DNA from 2 places in the Enterobacter cancerogenus genome. Region 1 is predicted to be linked to the other one. Evidence: predicted binding sites of a transcription regulator. Region 1 holds the regulator's gene; the other holds the start of a gene.
The links. The regulator Fur, encoded in region 1, represses iron uptake genes when iron is present. The targets are predictions, from matches to a motif close to ATAATAATGAGAACNACTATCAA.

Region 1 (5,570 bases):
GGCGTGTCGTTTTCGGTGATGTATGATGGCGCGCTTATCGCCCGGGCATTAACAGGGCGGCTTGTTTTCCCCCGAAGTCTCTGAATCATGGCCAAAGAACAAACGGACCGTACGACACTAGACCTGTTCGCGAATGAGCGTCGCCCGGGACGACCCAAGACGAATCCGCTTTCGCGTGATGAACAGCTGCGTATCAATAAACGCAACCAGCTTAAACGCGATAAAAATCGTGGGCTTAAGCGTGTCGAACTGAAGCTCAACGCTGACGCTGTCGATGCGCTAAACGAGCTGGCCTCCGCCCGTGATATCAGCCGCAGCGAGTTGATTGAAGAGATGCTGCTCGCTCAGCTCAACGCGTTACGCAGCAAGGCATAAGTCTGAAAAACCCCCGTATTTCCCTTTTCATGTAGCACAGAGTGCAGTCCTGCGCGATAGCTGTTTCCGCAGGGTTGCCAGTTCTGCTATTATTGCCCTTATCCGTGGACAAATTGCGCCACCATACCATTAAGTTTCAAGAGGTTATTTTACTCATGGCAATCATCGGCATTTTCTTCGGCAGTGATACCGGCAATACCGAAAACATCGCAAAAAACATTCAAAAACAGCTCGGTAAAGACGTTGCCGATGTACATGACATCGCCAAAAGCAGCAAAGAAGACCTCGAAGGTTATGACATCCTGCTGCTGGGTATACCGACCTGGTACTATGGCGAAGCGCAGTGCGACTGGGACGATTTCTTCCCGACGCTCGAAGAAGTGGACTTCAACGGCAAGCTGGTTGCCCTGTTTGGCTGCGGCGACCAGGAAGACTACGCGGAATACTTCTGTGATGCGCTGGGCACCATCCGCGACATCATTGAGCCACGCGGCGCGGCGATTGTCGGCCACTGGCCAACGGCGGGCTACCACTTTGAAGCGTCCAAAGGCCTGGCAGACGACGATCACTTCGTGGGTCTGGCTATCGACGAAGATCGCCAGCCAGAACTGACCGCTGAGCGTGTCGAAAAATGGGTGAAGCAGGTCCGTGAAGAACTGAACCTCGACGACATTCTTAACGCCTGATTTTCCTGCGGCGCAACTGCGGTTGCGCCCGCATGCCAGGTAAAACCGATTAAATTAATTGCTACAAACTTTTAACTTTTTCGCTCAGACCTGTACAATATCCCCCTGATAAAAAGTGGGCTCCATCGAACAAGTTTGTTGGTGATACCACGTTTTTATAAGCATACTTTGCCTGAGACTTGCAGTTTTCATTTAGCCATGGCAGTTCTATAATGAGACGCATTATCCCAGGTGCATTTTCTGTCACTTCTTCTTTTGAAGTGAAACGTTTAGCAACAGGACAGATTCCGCATGACCGACAACAATACCGCATTAAAGAAGGCTGGCCTGAAAGTAACGCTTCCTCGGTTAAAAATCCTTGAAGTGCTTCAGGGGCCAGACAATCACCATGTCAGTGCGGAAGACCTTTACAAGCGTCTTATCGACATGGGCGAAGAAATTGGGCTGGCAACCGTTTATCGTGTGCTGAACCAGTTTGATGACGCGGGCATTGTTACCCGTCATAATTTCGAAGGCGGTAAATCTGTTTTCGAGCTGACCCAGCAACACCACCACGATCATCTGATCTGCCTCGACTGCGGCAAGGTCATTGAGTTCAGCGATGATTCTATTGAATCACGCCAGCGTGAAATTGCCGCGCGCCACGGTATCCGTCTGACTAACCACAGCCTGTACCTGTATGGACACTGTGCGGAAGGCGATTGCCGCGAAGATGAGCACGCGCACGACGCGAAATAAGCAAACTTTCATACTCTGAGCCAGCCGCAAGGTTGGCTTTTTTTTGCCTTAAAAAGCCCGGTGGCGCTGCGCTTACCGGGCCTACGGGCGATGACACCTCTGTAGGTTCGGTAAGCGCAGCGCCACCGGGCGTCAAACAGCGCTATTGGTTATTATTACGAATTTCCTGCCAGATCTTATCGCAACGCTTCTCGACTTCCTGATCGTTACCGGTTTGACGCGCCTGAATACAGGCCTGGTAATCCATCACGCGGACATTCTCCTGCGTCGCGAACTGCTCATGCGCTTTCTCTTTCTTCAGCACATTCAGCACGCTCTGGCAGGCTTCAACTTTCTCCGGCGAGCCTTGCGCGGTATTGATACAGGCGCTGTAGGCCTCTTTCAGACGCGAATCTTCTTTCGGGGCCTGAGGCTGCGCACAGGCCACCAGCCCTGTTGCCAGCATCGCGACCATGACTACTTTTCTTTTCATCTGCCGTCTCCGTTTCGGCGGGCCACGCCCGCCGGGGTTTCATCAGAAAATAGTGAATGGCGCGATGACCATGAATTTCACGTCACGTTCATCCTGGAAGATGTTGCCGTAACCGCCCGCATAGCTTGGGATATCGGAGTGGTTGTCATACTGCGTGAAGTGCAGTTTGAACATGGTGCCCTTGGCACGCCCGTCCTGCAGGGTGTAGCTCGCATCCAGACTGTAGGAGGACTCTTTCAGGCGGTAATTAGGATCGTAGTACGCATCCGGGGTTGCCATATCAGCAGGCTTCGCGTCCCACGCGTAAGCATAAGAAGCACCGACCGCCCAGCCTGGCAGATTCCAGTTTTTCAGGTCATACATTGCACCGAAGAAGACGGCTTTTTCACCGTCGGCGTTGAAGTCAGAGCGGTTATCCCACCAGATATCCAGACGACCGTTTGATGATGCATAAGTTGGGGTCATACGCTGCAGGAAGTAACCCTGCTGCCCTTCCGCCTTCACCCACGTCCCTTCCAGACGCAGGTCAACCTGGCCCACCTTGTAACCGAAGGTCAGCGCCTGCAGCCATGCGGTACCGTCGTAGATATCGTTAACGGTGCCGTTGCTGGCTTTATCACGCGTGCCATAGAACTGATAGCTGGTGCTCAGCGGGCTGCCCACAACGTCGAATTTGTAGCTGGCTTTCGCGAAATACTGATCGATATAGCCTTCAGCCTGTCCGAAGGCGGCTTCCAGTACCAGGTCGTTTTTGAAGTCATACTTCGCACCCAGGGAGTGGAGGTAGTCCACTTTAGTGGTTTTATCGTTCTGGTAGAACTTATCCATCTCAATGTGCCACGGCGCTTTGTATTCGTTGGTCCACATATAGGAGAAGCTCAGCGCCCCGGCATCGCCGTAGTCAAAATTGGCCCCCGCTTCTGCGCCCTGATAGGTACCCGGCATGAAGCTCCAGTGTGGGGCTAACAGCGTCTGTCCGGTTGGCTGAATATAACCTGCGCGCGCCCATACCGGGCCGTATTTGAATTTCGCCGCAGCCTTATAGAGGCTTATGCCGCTCTTATCCCCGGACCAGTCTTCGTCATAGGCTTTATTGCTGGAGGAGAATGCGATTTCGTTCGGGTGACCGCTGTCGCCGTTTTCCGCCATTTCAATTGCGGTAAACGCCGCAATATCCAGGCCAAACATATCCGCGGCATAACCCGACTGGAAGTCCAGGTTGGCGTTCCAGGTGGAGTGAGAAAGGTTGGTTTTGTATTTGTCTTCAGTGACGTCTTTACGGTCACGCTCACGCTGCCAGTAATAAATTCCGCCCGTGAGGGTTGAATCATCAATGAAACCTTCTGCTTTAGCCTCTGGCGCAATCACCAGGCCCGACATTGCTGTCACACCGGCAATAGCCAGCGCCAGCGCACTACGTTTGCCACTGAACGTACGCATAGATTATTCCTCTTTGACGAATTAAAAACGCCTGAACGGCGAAAAATATAAAAGACCTAATGGTCAGGGGTAGTTAGAAATACCCTCGAATTAACTACCGTCTTTAGGTTATTTTTCGCGACGCGAATTATCAATGCTTTTTCGTGGGCAAAACTCAGGATTATGACGAAGTGCACATAATTAGTAGTGCTTTGTAACATTTACGCCGAAGCGAGTAATGGCGGGGGGAAGCGCGATTTTTCAATGGCTAAGGGTTAAAAAACCTGTCTGTTAATTCCTCTTTACTGTTTTAGGGTATATACAAACTTTATTAAAAAAAATAAGTAGCACCGCATTGACCAGTTATTTTGACTTCCCTTATTAAAAGCGTTCTTTAATGGCATGATCATTAAATAAAAAAACGCCGCAATTAGCGGCGTTTGTTTCTCATTGACCAGTGCAGCGATATTATTCGCCGATTTTGGCCCAGGTATCGCGCAGACCGACAGTACGGTTAAATACCGGTTTTTCCGCAGTGCTGTAGCGGCTGTCCAGGCAGAAGTAACCCTCACGTTCAAACTGGAACGCTTTGCTGGTTTGTGCGGCTTTCAGCGACGGTTCGGCAAAGCCCTGCTTGATCACCAGTGATTCCGGGTTAATCGTTGACAGGAAGTCTTCCGCAGCGCCTGGGTTAGGCACGCTGAACAGACGGTCATACAGGCGGAACTCAACCGGCAGCGCGTGCGATGCGCTCACCCAGTGGATAACGCCCTTCACTTTACGGCCATCCGCCGGGTCTTTACTCAGCGTTTCGGCATCGTAAGAGCAGAAGATGGTGGTGATGTTGCCTTCCGCGTCTTTTTCAACGCGCTCGGCTTTAATCACGTACGCATTACGCAGACGGACTTCTTTGCCCAGCACCAGACGCTTGTACTGCTTGTTGGCTTCTTCGCGGAAATCCGCGCGATCGATCCAAATCTCACCGCTAAACGGCACATCACGTGTGCCCATTTCAGGCTTGCTCGGATGGTTCGGCATCGTCACCATCTCGCTCTCGCCCTGCGGGTAGTTTTCGATAACCAGTTTAACCGGGTCGATCACCGCCATCGCGCGCGGAGCGTTTTCGTTCAGATCTTCACGGATGCAGGATTCCAGAGAGGCAATCTCAATGGTGTTGTCCTGTTTGGTCACACCAATACGTTTGCAGAACTCGCGGATAGAGGCAGAGGTGTAACCCCGGCGGCGCAGACCAGAGATGGTCGGCATACGCGGGTCATCCCAGCCTTCTACATGCTTGTCGGTTACCAGCAGGTTCAGCTTACGCTTGGACATCACCGTGTATTCCAGATTCAGACGAGAGAACTCGTACTGACGCGGGTGCACAGGGATGGTGATGTTATCCAGCACCCAGTCGTACAGACGACGGTTGTCCTGGAACTCGAGAGTACACAGGGAGTGCGTAATGCCTTCCAGCGCATCGCTGATGCAGTGGGTGAAGTCGTACATCGGGTAGATGCACCACTTGTTCCCGGTCTGGTGGTGTTCCGCGAACTTAATGCGGTACAGCACCGGGTCGCGCATGACGATGAATGGCGAGGCCATATCGATTTTGGCACGCAGACAGGCCTTGCCTTCTTCGAAGCCACCGGCACGCATTTTTTCAAACAGCGCCAGGTTCTCTTCTACGCTGCGGTCGCGGTACGGGCTGTTTTTACCCGGTGCGGTGAGCGAGCCGCGGTATTCACGGATTTCGTCAGCAGAGAGCTCATCCACATATGCCAGACCTTTATTGATCAGCTCAACCGCATAGGCGAACAGCTGATCAAAATAGTTAGAGGAGTAGCAGATATCGCCCGACCAGTTGAAGCCCAGCCATTGCA
Region 2 (5,570 bases), 1.9 Mb from region 1:
AGCGAAACCAGTTCTGCTTGAGCCAATCATGAAGGTTGAAGTAGAGACTCCTGAAGAGAACACCGGTGACGTTATCGGTGACTTGAGCCGTCGTCGCGGTATGCTGCGCGGTCAGGAATCCGAAGTAACTGGCGTTAAGATCCACGCTGAAGTTCCGCTGTCTGAAATGTTCGGATATGCAACTCAGCTGCGTTCTCTGACCAAAGGTCGTGCATCATACACCATGGAATTCCTGAAGTATGATGATGCGCCTAACAACGTTGCTCAGGCCGTTATCGAAGCCCGTGGTAAGTAATCCACAGGATTAAAACCTAAGTCCCGTGCTCTCTCCGAAGGGGAGAGCACTATAGTAAGGAATATAGCCGTGTCTAAAGAAAAATTTGAACGTACAAAACCGCACGTCAACGTTGGTACTATCGGCCACGTTGACCATGGTAAAACTACCCTGACCGCTGCAATCACTACCGTACTGGCTAAAACCTACGGCGGTGCTGCTCGTGCATTCGACCAGATCGATAACGCACCAGAAGAAAAAGCGCGTGGTATCACCATCAACACGTCCCACGTTGAATATGACACCCCGACTCGCCACTACGCACACGTAGACTGCCCAGGCCACGCCGACTATGTTAAAAACATGATCACCGGTGCTGCGCAGATGGACGGCGCGATCCTGGTTGTTGCTGCGACTGACGGCCCAATGCCTCAGACTCGTGAGCACATCCTGCTGGGTCGTCAGGTAGGCGTTCCTTTCATCATCGTGTTCCTGAACAAGTGCGACATGGTTGATGACGAAGAGCTGCTGGAACTGGTAGAGATGGAAGTTCGTGAACTGCTGTCTCAGTACGATTTCCCAGGCGACGACACCCCAATCGTTCGTGGTTCCGCGCTGAAAGCGCTGGAAGGCGAAGCAGAGTGGGAAGAGAAAATCATCGAACTGGCTGGCTTCCTGGATTCTTACATCCCAGAACCAGAGCGTGCGATTGACAAGCCATTCCTGCTGCCAATCGAAGACGTATTCTCCATCTCCGGTCGTGGTACCGTTGTTACCGGTCGTGTAGAGCGCGGTATCATCAAAGTTGGTGAAGAAGTTGAAATCGTTGGTATCAAAGAGACTGCTAAGTCTACCTGTACTGGCGTTGAAATGTTCCGCAAACTGCTGGACGAAGGCCGTGCTGGTGAGAACGTTGGTGTTCTGCTGCGTGGTATCAAACGTGAAGAAATCGAACGTGGTCAGGTTCTGGCGAAGCCAGGCTCAATCAAGCCACACACCAAGTTCGAATCTGAAGTGTACATCCTGTCCAAAGACGAAGGCGGCCGTCATACTCCGTTCTTCAAAGGCTACCGTCCACAGTTCTACTTCCGTACAACTGACGTGACCGGTACCATCGAACTGCCAGAAGGCGTAGAGATGGTAATGCCAGGCGACAACATCAAGATGGTTGTGACGCTGATCCACCCAATCGCGATGGACGACGGTCTGCGTTTCGCAATCCGTGAAGGCGGCCGTACCGTTGGCGCGGGCGTTGTTGCTAAAGTTCTGGGCTAATTAATTATCCCTGAATTAAAAAGGACGCTTCGGCGTCCTTTTTTGTTTTCTGCGATTTAGTGCTGTCACAAATTTTCGCATTTTTTGTACTCTCCCGACGCGTATCCTGCGGCTTGTGCTATTGTAATCATAACCATTCTCACTTACACTTTGCGCATATTTTGAACGGGAGTGTGTATGTACGTTTGTCTTTGTAATGGTGTGAGTGATAAAAAAATTCGTCAGGCCGTTCGTCAATTTCAGCCACAATCCTTCCAGCAGCTGCGCAAGTTTGTTCCAGTGGGAAATCAATGCGGTAAGTGCGTTCGTGCTGCCCGTGAGATCATGCAGGATGAACTGATGCAGATCCCAGAATTCAAAGAGATTGCCTGAGCGCCTCTCTTTTTTTTGACATCCCTGTAGCCCGTTCTACGCTTCAATGAGTGGAAGCGGAGGGACTATATAATGAAAGGTGATGTTAAAATCATAAGTTATCTCAATAAATTATTGGGAAATGAGCTTGTCGCAATCAACCAGTATTTTCTTCATGCAAGAATGTTCAAAAACTGGGGCCTGACGCGCCTCAACGATGTTGAATACCACGAATCCATCGATGAGATGAAACACGCCGATAAGTACATCGAGCGTATTTTATTCCTTGAAGGCATTCCTAACCTGCAGGATCTCGGCAAACTGGGCATCGGCGAAGACGTCGAGGAGATGCTCCGTTCCGATCTGAATCTTGAGCTTGAAGGGGCGAAAGACCTGCGTGAAGCTATCGCCTATGCCGATAGCGTCCATGATTACGTTAGCCGCGACATGATGATTCAGATTCTTGCCGATGAAGAAGGCCACATCGACTGGCTTGAAACCGAGCTGGATCTGATTAGCAAAATAGGCCTGCCGAACTATCTTCAGTCGCAGATCAAAGTGGAAAGTTAATCAGACTTTGCCAGCCGACGCATAAACCCGCTGCTGCCAGAAATGGTCCAAAAGGCAGTGGGTTTTTTAATGGCTCTTTTTCAGGATGCCATAAAGAGAGAATAAGAAGATAAAGGAGCGCCATCAGCGCTGCAACGAGTGCCAGAAGGGGCAAAATGCACCAGCCATGCCATGCACCTAGCGCTGCCAGGTATTTTACGTCGCCATAGCCCAACCCCTCGCGATGACAAACCAGTCGATACCCCCAGTAAATTGCCGCGAAACCCAGATAGCCTGCCATCGCGCCAGCCACTGCGCTGGGGAGAAACTGCGGGTGAAGGCAAAGCTGGAAAAGCAGTCCTGTCCAGAGGAGCGGGCACACGTAGCGGTCCGGTAGTAACCCGGAGCGAACATCTTCGCGTACCAGTAAAGCCGCAAGCAATAAATAGATGAGGAGAAAGGGCAGGGCAGTCAGCATGTCATCATCCTTGAAAAGAGGTTTTGCGCATCTTCCTCACAACGTTGACGGCTAGCAAATTGAAAAATGGAGTCCTGCGTGGCGGCTTCAAGGAAAGAGTTGAAAAGCGAGGCGTTGCCAGAAAGTTTGCGAGGGGCTGAGCATAATGACTCTCTGGCGCTTATTTTCTAAACGACACTTGCGTCTTGCGCATATTTACGTATAATGCGCGGGCTTGTCGTAATTGACGGCGGGTTCAATCAGAACCGGAGTGACTCATTTTGTTGCTCAACAATGCTCCCAATTGGGGAGCTACGTAAGAACGGTTACACTCTCCCATCAATCGTAATGGGTTTGAGGAGTAATCATTTTCGTTTATAAAATAATTGGAGCTCTGGTCTCATGCAGAACCAAAGAATCCGTATCCGCCTTAAAGCGTTTGATCATCGTCTGATCGATCAATCAACCGCGGAAATCGTCGAGACTGCTAAGCGCACTGGTGCGCAAGTCCGTGGTCCGATCCCGCTGCCGACCCGCAAAGAGCGCTTTACCGTTCTGATCTCTCCGCACGTTAACAAAGACGCGCGTGATCAGTACGAAATCCGCACTCACAAGCGTCTGGTTGACATCGTTGAGCCAACTGAGAAAACCGTTGATGCTCTGATGCGTCTGGATCTGGCTGCCGGTGTAGACGTGCAGATCAGCCTGGGTTAATCAGGTCATCGAGCGATTGAGAGGTTGATACAATGATTGGTTTAGTCGGTAAAAAAGTGGGCATGACCCGCATCTTCACTGAAGATGGCGTTTCAATCCCAGTAACCGTAATCGAAGTTGAAGCAAACCGCGTTACTCAGGTTAAAGATCTGGCTAACGATGGCTACCGCGCTGTTCAGGTGACCACTGGTGCTAAAAAAGCTAACCGTGTAACCAAACCAGAAGCGGGTCACTTCGCTAAAGCTGGCGTTGAAGCTGGCCGTGGTCTGTGGGAATTCCGTCTTGCTGAAGGCGAAGAGTTCACCGTAGGTCAGGATATTAGCGTTGAGCTGTTTGCTGACGTTAAAAAAGTTGACGTAACCGGTACCTCTAAAGGTAAAGGTTTTGCTGGTACCGTTAAGCGCTGGAACTTCCGTACCCAGGACGCTACTCACGGTAACTCCTTGTCTCACCGCGTTCCGGGTTCTATCGGTCAGAACCAGACTCCGGGCAAAGTGTTCAAAGGCAAGAAAATGGCAGGTCAGCTGGGTAACGAACGTGTAACCGTTCAGAGCCTGGACGTAGTACGTGTTGACGCTGAGCGCAACCTGCTGCTGGTTAAAGGTGCAGTTCCGGGTGCAACCGGTAGCGACCTGATCGTTAAACCAGCTGTGAAGGCGTAAGGGGATAGCAATGGAATTAGTATTGAAAGACGCGCAGAGCGCGCTGACTGTTTCCGAAACTACCTTCGGTCGTGATTTCAACGAAGCGCTGGTTCACCAGGTTGTAGTTGCTTATGCAGCTGGTGCTCGTCAGGGTACTCGTGCTCAGAAGACTCGTGCTGAAGTAACTGGTTCCGGCAAAAAGCCGTGGCGCCAGAAAGGTACCGGCCGTGCGCGTTCAGGTTCTATCAAGAGCCCGATCTGGCGTTCAGGTGGCGTGACCTTCGCTGCGCGTCCTCAGGACCACAGTCAAAAAGTTAACAAAAAGATGTACCGCGGCGCGCTGAAAAGCATTCTGTCCGAACTGGTACGTCAGGATCGTCTGATCGTTGTCGAATCATTCTCTGTTGAAGCGCCTAAAACTAAGCTGCTGGCACAGAAACTGAAAGACATGGCTCTGGAAGATGTGCTGATCATCACCGGTGAGCTGGACGAGAACCTGTTCCTGGCTGCGCGCAACCTGCACAAGGTTGACGTACGCGATGCAACTGGTATCGACCCGGTTAGCCTGATCGCCTTCGACAAAGTCGTAATGACTGCTGATGCTGTTAAGCAAGTTGAGGAGATGCTGGCATGATTCGTGAAGAACGTCTGCTGAAGGTGCTTCGCGCACCGCACGTTTCTGAAAAAGCGTCTACTGCGATGGAAAAAACTAACACCATCGTTCTCAAAGTTGCTAAAGACGCGACCAAAGCAGAGATCAAAGCTGCTGTGCAGAAACTGTTTGAAGTCGAAGTCGAAGTCGTTAACACCCTGGTTGTTAAAGGGAAAGTTAAACGTCACGGACAGCGTATCGGTCGTCGTAGCGACTGGAAAAAAGCTTACGTCACCCTGAAGGAAGGCCAGAACCTGGACTTCGTTGGCGGCGCTGAGTAAGTCGGAGGAGTAATACAATGGCAGTTGTTAAATGTAAACCGACATCTCCGGGTCGTCGCCACGTAGTTAAAGTGGTTAACCCTGAGCTGCACAAGGGCAAGCCTTTTGCTCCGTTGCTGGAAAAAAACAGCAAATCCGGTGGTCGTAACAACAATGGCCGTATCACCACTCGTCACATCGGTGGTGGCCACAAGCAGGCTTATCGTATTGTTGACTTTAAACGCAACAAAGACGGTATCCCAGCAGTTGTTGAGCGTCTTGAGTACGATCCGAACCGTTCCGCGAACATCGCGCTGGTTCTGTACAAAGATGGCGAACGCCGTTACATCCTGGCCCCTAAAGGCCTGAAAGCTGGCGACCAGATTCAGTCTGG

Region 2: bfd (bacterioferritin-associated ferredoxin) is a predicted target of Fur. The motif match lies at 1,670-1,692, and genes of this name have one in related genera.

The regions. Positions count from the first base shown of each region.
Region 1 covers NZ_CP077290.1:1,277,364-1,282,933, forward strand. Annotated here, with positions in the region: gene ybfE (LexA regulated protein) at 88-375, shown strand; gene fldA (flavodoxin FldA) at 531-1,061, shown strand; gene fur (ferric iron uptake transcriptional regulator) at 1,353-1,799, shown strand; gene chiQ (ChiQ/YbfN family lipoprotein) at 1,942-2,271, opposite strand; gene chiP (chitoporin ChiP) at 2,314-3,711, opposite strand; gene glnS (glutamine--tRNA ligase) at 4,159-5,570, opposite strand, start outside.
Region 2 covers NZ_CP077290.1:3,141,490-3,147,059, forward strand. Annotated here, with positions in the region: gene fusA (elongation factor G) at 1-295, shown strand, start outside; gene tuf (elongation factor Tu) at 365-1,549, shown strand; gene bfd (bacterioferritin-associated ferredoxin) at 1,727-1,921, shown strand; gene bfr (bacterioferritin) at 1,994-2,470, shown strand; gene I6L58_RS14795 (prepilin peptidase) at 2,454-2,927, opposite strand; gene rpsJ (30S ribosomal protein S10) at 3,309-3,620, shown strand; gene rplC (50S ribosomal protein L3) at 3,653-4,282, shown strand; gene rplD (50S ribosomal protein L4) at 4,293-4,898, shown strand; gene rplW (50S ribosomal protein L23) at 4,895-5,197, shown strand; gene rplB (50S ribosomal protein L2) at 5,215-5,570, shown strand, end outside.